DNA from 3 places in the Arthrobacter sp. MDT1-48-3 genome. Region 3 is predicted to be linked to each of the others. Evidence: riboswitches for the same ligand, from Rfam matches in the RefSeq annotation. Region 3 holds a riboswitch; each other region holds the start of a gene.
What was found. Region 3 has a riboswitch for S-adenosylmethionine ahead of ACX80L_RS10865 (AmiS/UreI family transporter). Riboswitches for the same ligand answer to the same signal wherever they lie in the genome.
Positions count from the first base shown of each region.

Region 1: another riboswitch for S-adenosylmethionine. It lies ahead of ACX80L_RS05160 (bifunctional o-acetylhomoserine/o-acetylserine sulfhydrylase); the one in region 3 lies ahead of ACX80L_RS10865 (AmiS/UreI family transporter).
Region 2: another riboswitch for S-adenosylmethionine. It lies ahead of ACX80L_RS07170 (ABC transporter substrate-binding protein); the one in region 3 lies ahead of ACX80L_RS10865 (AmiS/UreI family transporter).

Region 1 is NZ_JBTNDL010000002.1:39,999-43,263, reverse strand. Features, by position in the region: gene ACX80L_RS05170 (DUF1540 domain-containing protein) at 1-239, shown strand, start outside; gene ACX80L_RS05165 (VOC family protein) at 317-958, opposite strand; SAM riboswitch class IV at 1,102-1,218, shown strand; gene ACX80L_RS05160 (bifunctional o-acetylhomoserine/o-acetylserine sulfhydrylase) at 1,300-2,619, shown strand; gene metX (homoserine O-acetyltransferase MetX) at 2,626-3,265, shown strand, end outside.
Region 2 is NZ_JBTNDL010000002.1:497,121-500,385, forward strand. Features, by position in the region: gene ACX80L_RS07160 (APC family permease) at 1-864, shown strand, start outside; gene ACX80L_RS07165 (helix-turn-helix domain-containing protein) at 861-1,166, shown strand; SAM riboswitch class I at 1,214-1,312, shown strand; gene ACX80L_RS07170 (ABC transporter substrate-binding protein) at 1,418-3,067, shown strand; gene ACX80L_RS07175 (ABC transporter permease subunit) at 3,064-3,265, shown strand, end outside.
Region 3 is NZ_JBTNDL010000004.1:201,412-204,676, reverse strand. Features, by position in the region: gene ACX80L_RS10870 (acyl-CoA dehydrogenase family protein) at 1-1,037, opposite strand, end outside; gene ACX80L_RS10865 (AmiS/UreI family transporter) at 1,130-1,747, opposite strand; SAM riboswitch class IV at 1,787-1,898, opposite strand; gene pdxS (pyridoxal 5'-phosphate synthase lyase subunit PdxS) at 2,159-3,073, shown strand.

The DNA.
Region 1 (3,265 bases), on a different contig from region 3:
TCAACCACGACGGCTGCACCGCCGTCGCCATCACCGTGTCGGGCAGCGAGGAACACGCGTCCTGCGCCACGTTCATCGACACGTCCATCAGCGGCGGACTGCCCAAGATGCTCGCGCACGTCGGAGCGTGCCAGCGATCCGAGTGCAGCTACAACCACGACCTGCTGTGCAGCGCCCCGGCCGTCAAGGTGGGCCCCGGCGCCGAGGCCGCGGACTGCCTGACCTACACCCACGCCTGATCACTCCTCACCACAGCAGCGACACAGCAGAAGGGACCGGACATCATGTCCGGTCCCTTCTGCGTCCGCGGCGGAGGTCAGATCTCGATGCGGCCGTCGGCGGTCTCGAAGGTCACGGACATGATGCCCGGGGTGCCGTTGGGTGCGATCCACTGGACCTGGACGCCGTCGAGGGTCTCCTCGACCTCCGTGCCGAGCCATTCCGTGACGCGCTCGGACGAGCCGGCGATCGTGAGGCAGTCCAGCTTGACCGTCGCAGGACGGGCCTTCGACGGGTGCAGGGACTCGGTGCCCTCGTCCCAGCGGAGCAGATAGGGCACCTGCGGATCCGCGATGAGGCCCTTGATGCCGATCTGCTGCCAGGTCAGCTCCTGGCCGTCCGGGAACTTGCGGTTGCCGGGAACCGCACCGCGGCCGAGCCGCTCCTCGAAGGGTCCCAGGTCGTCGACGGCGACGCACCAGCCCATCCAGCCTCCACCGGCCTCGGAACGCGCCCGCACGGCCTGGCCGAACGGCGCCTTGTCCGACGCGGGGTGGTTGAGGACCTCGACGACCTCCAGGTACTGGCCGTTGACCAGCGGGAAGATCATGTTGCGGGTGCCGAAGCGGGGGTGCACACCGCCCTTCACCGGTTCCATGCCGAGCCTGGCCGAGATCCGGTCGGCGGTCGCAGCAAGTCCATCGGGTTCGCAGGCATAAGAGACGTGGTCCAGGCGCATGCCGATATTTTGGCACTAAGTGATCTGCGTCTCGACTAAGGCTTGCCTTACCCGTTCGACCGACCGCCGAAGGGGGTGAGCCGCTCCTTCACGGAGGGTCACACGGGTTGCCGGATACGCCCCGATGGGCTTTCATGAATGCAGGTCATGAGTGCCAGCACGAAGCCCCGGCTTGCTGGCCGGCAACCCTCCAACCGCGGTGGGGTGCCCCGGGTGAAGACCAGGTTCGGCGCCACACCGGCGTCGTGCAAGCGCGGGCTCCTGCGGGCCCGGTCTCCTGGAACGGCGTCCACCGACGGGAGCATCGGAACCCGGCGGAGCCCCTTCCTACAGGGAGCACCATGTCCGACGATTGGTCCTTCGAGACACGCCAGATCCACGCCGGCCAGGTGCCGGACACCGCCACGGGAGCGCGTGCGCTGCCCATCTACCAAACGTCGTCATTCGTCTTCCCGAGTGCCGAGAGCGCCGCGAACCGGTTCTCACTGACGGAACTCGCGCCCATCTACACGCGCATCGGCAATCCCACGCAGGAAGCGGTGGAGACGCGGATCGCGAGCCTCGAGGGCGGCGTCGGCGCGCTGCTCCTGGCCTCCGGCCAGGCGGCGGAGACCTTCGCGGTGCTGAACATCGCCGAGGCGGGTGACCACATCGTGGCGAGCCCGAGCCTCTACGGCGGCACGTACAACCTCTTCAAGCACACGCTGAAGAGGTTCGGTATCGAGACGACCTTCGTCGAGGACCCTGACGACCTCGAGCAGTGGCGCGACGCCGTCCGGCCGAACACCAAGCTCTTCTTCGGGGAAGTCGTGTCCAACCCCCGGCAGGACGTCCTCGACATCGAGGGCATCAGCGCGGTCGCGCACGAGAGCGGGATCCCCCTGATCGTGGACAACACGCTGTCCACGCCGTACCTGATCCGGCCCATCGAGTGGGGTGCGGACATCGTGGTGCACTCCGCGACGAAGTACCTCGGGGGGCATGGCAATGCCATCGCCGGCGTCATCGTCGATTCGGGGAACTTCGACTTCGCCCAGTACCCCGAGCGCTTCCCGGGCTTCAACACCCCGGACGAGAGCTACCACGGACTCGTCTACGCACGGGACCTCGGTGTCGGCAGCGCCCTCGGCGCCAACCTCGCCTACATCCTCAAGGCCCGCGTCCAGTTGCTGCGCGACCTCGGCTCGTCCGTGTCGCCGTTCAACGCCTTCCTCATCGCGCAGGGTCTGGAGACCCTCAGCCTGCGCGTGGAGCGCCACGTGCAGAACGCCCAGGCCGTCGCCGAGTGGCTCGAGGGGCACGACGACGTCGAGCGCGTCTCCTATGCGGGCCTCGCCTCGAGTCCCTGGTACGAGCGCGGCAGGAAGTACGGGCGGAACAACGGCACGGGCGCGATCGTCAGCTTCGACATCGTCGGGGGACTCGAGGCCGGCAAGCGCTTCGTCGACGGGCTGGAACTCCACTCGCACGTCGCGAACGTGGGCGATGTGCGCTCGCTCGTGATCCACCCGGCGTCCACGACCCACAGCCAGCTGGGGGCGGAGGCGCAGCTGACCGCCGGAGTGCGCCCGGGCCTCGTGCGCCTCTCCGTGGGCCTCGAGAACATCACCGACATCCTCGCCGACCTCGACGCGGGCTTCCGCGCCGCCAAAGGAGCCTAGCCCTTCGTGACGACCTACCCTCCTGCTCCGCTGCACCCCGGGATCGACGGCGCACGCCCTCCGGGGGACGGGCTCCTGCGCATCGCGCCGATCGGTCCGCTGGCCCTGGAGACGGGCGGCACGCTGCCGGACGTGCAGCTCGCCTTCGAGACCTGGGGCCGGCTGAACCGGGACGGGTCGAACGCCGTGCTCGTGCAGCATGCCCTGACCGGCAGCTCGCACGCGGCACGCGGCGACTCGGAGGAGGAGGGCTGGTGGGATTCGCTCGTGGGTCCCGGCCGCACGGTGGACACCGACCGGTACTTCGTGGTGTCGATCAACATGCTGGGAGGCTGCTACGGCTCGACGGGGCCGGCCAGCCTCGCGCCCGACGGGACGCCGTGGGGCTCGCGCTTCCCCCTGATCACCATCCGGGACTCCGTCCGGGCCGAGGCCCTGCTGGCCGACCGGCTCGGCATCGGCCGGTGGCACTCGGTCCTCGGCGGCTCGATGGGCGGGGCGCGCGCCCTCGAATGGGCACTCATGTATCCGCAGCGCGTTCAGCGGTGCGCCGTCATCGCCTGCACCGCCGCCAGTTCGGCCGAACAGATAGCGTTCGCCCAGGCCCAGGTGCAGGCGATCCGGCTCGATCCCGCCTACCGCCGCG
Region 2 (3,265 bases), on a different contig from region 3:
GACCCGGGATTCAGCGGCCTGGCGACGGGCGCCGTCCTGGCCCTGATGGCCTTCGTGGGCTTCGAGAGCGCCACCGTCCTGGGCGCCGAGACGCGCAGGCCGCTGCGGACCATTCCCCGAGTGCTGCTCTGGAGTGCCGCCGGCGGGGGTGTGCTGTACGTCGTGGCAGCCCTGGCCCAACGGGTCCTGCTGCAATCCGTGCCCCCGCTGGACGACGACGGGTCGCAGGTCTTCGGTCCCGCGATGGGGGCTGCGGGCCTCCCGTGGCTGGTCCCCCTGCTCGACGCCGGCGCCGCGCTGTCCTTCTTCGCGTGCACGCTCGCGTGCGCCACCGCACTGGCCCGGGTGCTGCTGACCATGGGCCGGGAGGATGTCCTGCCCGCCTGGCTCGGGCACGCCCACCTCCGGTTCCGGACGCCCGTCCACGCCGTCCTGGCTGCCATGCCCGTGGTGACGGTCGTTCCGGCGACGCTGATCCTGCTCGGCCTCGGAACGGGCGAGGCGATGAACAAGCTCCTCGGCACCGCAGCCACCGCCTACGTCACCGCCTATCTGCTGGCGTGCTGTGCAGCGCCGGTCTTCCTGCGGCGCATCGGCGAGCTGACCCTCCGGCCGGCGCTCGCGGCCGGGCTCACCTCGGTGGCACTCGCGGGTGCCCTCGTCGCCTATCGGATCACCCTCGCGGGTGCGGGCCGTAGCGCGAGCGGCTGGATCTTCTGCATCCTGCTGGCCACCGCGCTGCTCTGGTTCCTGTTGCACCGCCGTCACCGGTCGGCGGACCCCGTCCTCGGGCTCTACGACGTGCCCACGCAGGACGCCGTGCTCGGAGGTGGTCGGAACACTGCCGCGGGCGATGCCCCATGACCACGGACCGGCCCGACGACGTCGGCCTGCGGGCCCGCCAGCCCAAAGCGGTGCGGAGCGCCCTCGCGGTGCTCGAGGAGGTTGCGCGGTGCGGACCCGGGGTCACCGGGCTGGAGGTGAGCCGCAACCTCGGGCTGCCGAAGGCCACCACCTACCGGCTCCTGAACCTGCTGGTCGAGGACGAGTACCTGGTGCGGCTGCCGGACCTCAGCGGCTTCGCGCTCGGCCGCAAGGTGGAACTCCTGGTGCAGCTGTCGGGCATCGGGGGAAACCGTCCCGGAGCGCCGCGTGACCGAATATGACGGGCACCACTGGCGCCCCCGCCCTCCGGTGCGCTTAGCTGTAGCCATAACCATCCCGAGCGGCCGAGAGACCTGGATCGACGACGCCGCAGCAACCCTCCCCGTGTAGCAACGGGGAACGGTGCTACTGCCAGGACCGATGGAGAAGCTACACGCTTTCGTTGGTCTGCCCTTCCGTGCTCCGGCACGCCCGGGGCGACTACTGGCTGACCTGTATCACCCTCCATCGGGCGATGATTCAGGAGCCACGCGTGAGAACAGCAAGCCCCAGCACTCCCCGTCCACCCCGCACCCTCGCCCTGCTCGCCGTCGCGGCGGGCCTAGTGCTCACCACGAGCGGCTGCGGAGGATCAGCAGCCGCGAGCGAGGACGACACCTTCGTCTTCGCCACCGGCAAGGACATCTCCTGCCTCGACCCCCACGTCAACGGGGACATGCCGCAGGCGTCCATCGCGGCGAACTACCTCGACTCCCTCGTGTCCCAGGACAGCGAAGGGGCCATCCACCCGTGGCTCGCCACGGACTGGTCCGTGTCCGACGACGGCCTCAGCTACACCTTCACGGTGCGCGACGACGTCTGGTTCACCGACGGGACGAAGCTCACCGCGGAGGCGGTCAAGGCCAACCTCGACCACATGATCGACCCCGACACGCAGTCCGGCACGGCCGGCGGCTACCTCAAGCCCTACGTGGGCACCGAGGTCGTGGACGAGACCACCGCCGTCGTCACCCTCAACCGCCCCTACGCCGCGTTTCTCGAGGTGCTCGCCCAGCCGTTCCTCGGCATCGAATCGCCCGAGGCGCTCAAACGGCCGCAGGCCGAGAACTGCAACGCCCCCGTGGGTACCGGGCCGTACAAGATCGTCGACTACGTTCCGCAGTCCAAGGTCAGCCTGGTGCGCAACGAGGACTACAACTCCGCTCCGCCGTATGCGCAGCACGAGGGGCCGGCGCACATCGAGAAGATCGAGTGGCGCATCGTCCCCGAGGACTCCACCCGCTACGGCCTCCTGCGGGCGGGCCAGGTGGACGCCCTCGACCTCATGCCGTCGGTGCACTTCGGCGAGGCCGAGGCGGACCCGAACGTCGAACTGATCCTGCAGGACCGGCCCGGCAACCCGACCAACCTGATCCTCAACACCACCCGGGCACCGTTCGACGACGTGGACGTCCGCAAGGCCTTCCTGCACAGCGCCTACGTCGATGCGGGCATCAACAGCGTGTACTTCGGCACCGTCACCCGGGCCGGCGGCCCGCTCAGTTCCACCACGGGCTTCTACTCCCCCGACTTCGAGCACGTCTACGACCCGGACCCCGACGAGGCGGACCGCCTGCTCGACGAGGCGGGCTGGACCGAGCGCGACGACGAGGGCTACCGCGTGAAGGACGGCGAGCGCCTGACCGTGCACTTCCCCTACACGCCCGGCGCGTGGCCCACCGCGCACCAGGCGCTCGTCACGCAGATCCAGGCGACGGCGAAGAAGGCCGGCTTCGAGGTGCTGATCGAGAACGGCGACGGCGCGACCGTCAGCGAGCTCGGCAACAACTTCGCGTACGACCTCCGCGCCGACTACTGGAACACCAACACCGCGGACGTGCTGCGGATCGTCTTCTCCTCGGAGTACACCGAATCGGCGGGCTTCGTTCCGAACGGCTCCGGCTTCCGCAACCCCGAGCTCGACGGCATCCTCAACGACGCCCTGGCCACGGACGATCCCGCCGAGCGTGAGCGCCTCTACTACGAGGCGCAGCAGATTGTGAGCGACAACGCCCTGCAGCTGCCGCTCTACAACCAGGCCAGCCAGGTGGCGCTGCGGAGCGACCGCTACGGCAACCTCACCCTCGAACCGAGCCTGTCCCTCCCCTACCTCTACGACGTCACGGCGGTGGATTCAGAATGAGCACCTCTTCCCTCGATTCCCTCAGCGCAGCACCCCGCACGACAGCGACGGCCGGTACCGCCGGCAAGGTCATCGCGAAGCGTGCGGCCGGCAGCCTCTTCGTCCTCTGGGCGGCCGTGACCCTCACGTTCTTCGTCCTCCGCCTCACGCCCGGTGACCCGATCACCGCGATCCTCGGCGGGGCGGGATCCTCGCCGT
Region 3 (3,265 bases):
GCGAGCGCCGACAGGACCACCTGCGCCTTGGCCGTCTCGAGTTCGGCGACGTCGTTCCGGCGCTCGTCCTCGACCTCGTCGGCCAGGAACGCGCCCTCGTAGGCGTGCTGCAGGGACCGGGCGGCCCGCTCCACGGTGGCATCCGCGGCGTAGGCGGCGGCGGAGACCTCGCCGATCACCTGGAGGATCTGTGGATCGGCAGCGAACGACGGCGCATTCCCGTGGCTGAAGATCCTCGTGCGGTTCCGTACCTCTCGCGCGACGTCCCGCTCGGCCGCGGTGATGCTGCCCGCGAGGACGGCCAGCAGCACCGCCTGGTAGAAGGCCGTCTGGTACTTGAACCGGGTGTCGAAGTCGATGACGTTCCCGGCCTCGACGCGGGCGCGGTCGAAGGTGGACGTACCCGAGCCGGTGGTCTGCTGGCCGAAGCCGTCCCAGTCGTCCCCGTGCGTGACGCCCTCCTGGTGCGTGCTGACCACCGCGATGACCTTGACACCGTTGTCCGTCCGCTGGGCGAACGTGTCGATCCAGTCCGCGAAGATGCTGCCGGTCGAGTAGTACTTCGTGCCGCTGATGCGGAAGTCGCCGTGGGTGCTGCCCGGGTCCGGGCTCACCTTGGTGATCACGTCACCGATGGTGACGGTGCCGACCTCCGTCCAGGAGTTGCCCACGATCTCGCCGTCCACGAAGCGCTGGAGCCATACGTCGCGCTGGGGACCGGCGGACACGAGGCGGTCCTCCACGAACGCGAAGTGGGCGCGCAGCGCCTGGGGGATGTTCGAATCGGCGGCGGCCAGTTCGGTGAGGAGGCGGAACAGCTGCGGGAGCGAGGCGCCGAACCCGCCGGCGGCGACCGGTACCCGCAGTGCCCCGAATCCGGCGTCGATCAGGGCGCGGATCTCCTGCCGGGGCAGCTCGTGCTCCTGTTCGCGGCGCGATGCGCCGTCTGCGATGCGTGCGAAGAGGGGTCGGAAGCGGGCCGCGAGGAGTTCGTAGTCGGCGTCCGCGGTGGGATAAGTGTGCGTCAGGGTGGTCATGGTGGGCCTTCCGATCGGGCTGGGAGTGGGGCTGGGAGTGGGGCTGGGAGTGGGGCTGGGAGTGGGGCTGGGAGGGGGCGGGGGCGGGGAGATCAGGCGTGGACGGCGACCCGGGGGACGGCCGTTCTCGCCGGACGGGAACCGGCGACGCCGGCGCCGACGAACAGTGCGCCGATGACGGCCGCGGCGCCGACGGCGGAGGCTCCGCCGACGGGCCAGGCCCCGTTGAGGCCGAGGACGGCGGGGATCACGGTGCTGGCGGTTCCGACCAGGATCGCGCTCCAGCCGGTGACCCGGGTCAGACGGACGGCGTCGAGGGCGAGGATCAGGAAGAACAGACCCCACAGCACCGCCCACGCGAGCCAGAGCACCGAGCCGAGCGGGTCGGTGTCCAGCGACGTGGCCGCGAAGACGACGGCGAGCACGGCGACGAGCCCGCAGAACCAGCCGACGCCGGCGGAGCCCAGACCCGCGACGGAGCCGAGACCCACGTACAGGTAGGTGAGCCCGAAGAGGAAGATCCCGCTCGCCGTGCTGAACGCGGCAGGATCCGGCGCCCCGGTCGCTGCGACGACCGTTGCGAGGACGAGCTGGAGCACACCGACCGCGAGATTGAGGAATCCCGCGTCACGTGGCGGGACCCGGCCGAGGAGGCCGAGTCCGTTGATCAGAAGGGCTGCTCCCGAGAGCAGCAGGCAGATGTACGACATGGATGTCCCATCGACGGGACGCGGAACCGCTGGAGGTCCGCGCCGTGCTTGCCCCGCGCTGATGCACGGGGCCGGATCTTCACCTGGGGCACCCCGCCACGGAGGGGGTTGCCGTCCGACGAGCCAGGGCTTCGCGTCGGAACTCTTGATCTGTGGCTCCGAGCGTAGGCGGCATATCGTCCGCTTTCCAGCAGGAAGACGCGGCATTCCGCCGCGTGACGCCGTGTGACGCTGCCGGATCGCTGCCGGATCGCTGCCGGATAGCTGTCGGATCGCTGACGTGCGCGGTCCCGCGCCGGGGTCCGGAGCCCGCGGGAACGGCCGGGACCGGGGCGGCGGCCGCGACCGGAAGGGCGTCCTGCGGCGGCGTATCATGAAGGGTCAGCTTTTATCTACCTTTAGGGGCAAGTCGTGTCCACCGTTGAAGACAATTCGGCAACCACAGCACAGACCGGCGGCAACCGGGTCAAGCGCGGGATGGCCGAAATGCTCAAGGGCGGCGTCATCATGGATGTCGTCACAGCAGAGCAGGCCCGCATCGCCGAAGACGCCGGTGCGGTAGCGGTCATGGCGCTCGAACGGGTTCCCGCGGACATCCGCGCCCAGGGCGGCGTGTCCCGCATGAGCGATCCCGACATGATCGACAGCATCATCGAGGCCGTCTCCATCCCGGTCATGGCCAAGGCCCGGATCGGCCACTTCGTGGAGGCGCAGGTCCTGCAGTCCCTCGGGGTCGACTACATCGACGAGTCCGAGGTCCTCACGCCCGCCGACTACGCGAACCACATCGACAAGTGGAAGTTCACCGTCCCCTTCGTCTGCGGTGCGACCAACCTCGGTGAGGCACTGCGGCGCATCACCGAGGGCGCTGCGATGATCCGCTCGAAGGGCGAGGCCGGCACCGGCGACGTCTCGAACGCCACGATGCACATGCGCACCATCCGCGCGGAGCTCAACCGCCTCTCCTCCATGGCCGAGGACGAGCTGTACGTCGCCGCGAAGGAACTCCAGGCGCCCTACGAGCTGGTGAAGGAGGTCGCCTCCGCCGGTCGACTCCCCGTGGTCCTGTTCACCGCCGGCGGCATCGCGACCCCGGCGGACGCGGCCATGATGATGCAGCTCGGCGCGGACGGCGTCTTCGTCGGCTCCGGCATCTTCAAGTCGGGCAACCCGGCCGAACGCGCCAACGCGATCGTCCAGGCGACCACGTTCCACGACGATCCGGACATGATCGCCAAGGTCTCGCGCGGTCTGGGCGAGGCCATGGTCGGCATCAACGTCGACGAGATCCCGCAGCCGCACCGCCTCGCCGAGCGCGGCTGGTAGCAGCACAGCACGGGCGGTGGAGAGGAACGCGAACGGTAGGGCGCGGTCCTCTGCCGTTTCCCGCGGAGGCGGCGACGGCGTCAGTGCCTCGCGGGGCCTCGCGGTCCCCGAGGAGGTCCCCGAGGATGTCCTCGGCCGTCGCCCCGAACGCCCGGGCGCGGTCCCGCCGGGACCGGGCCCACGCACCTCCGA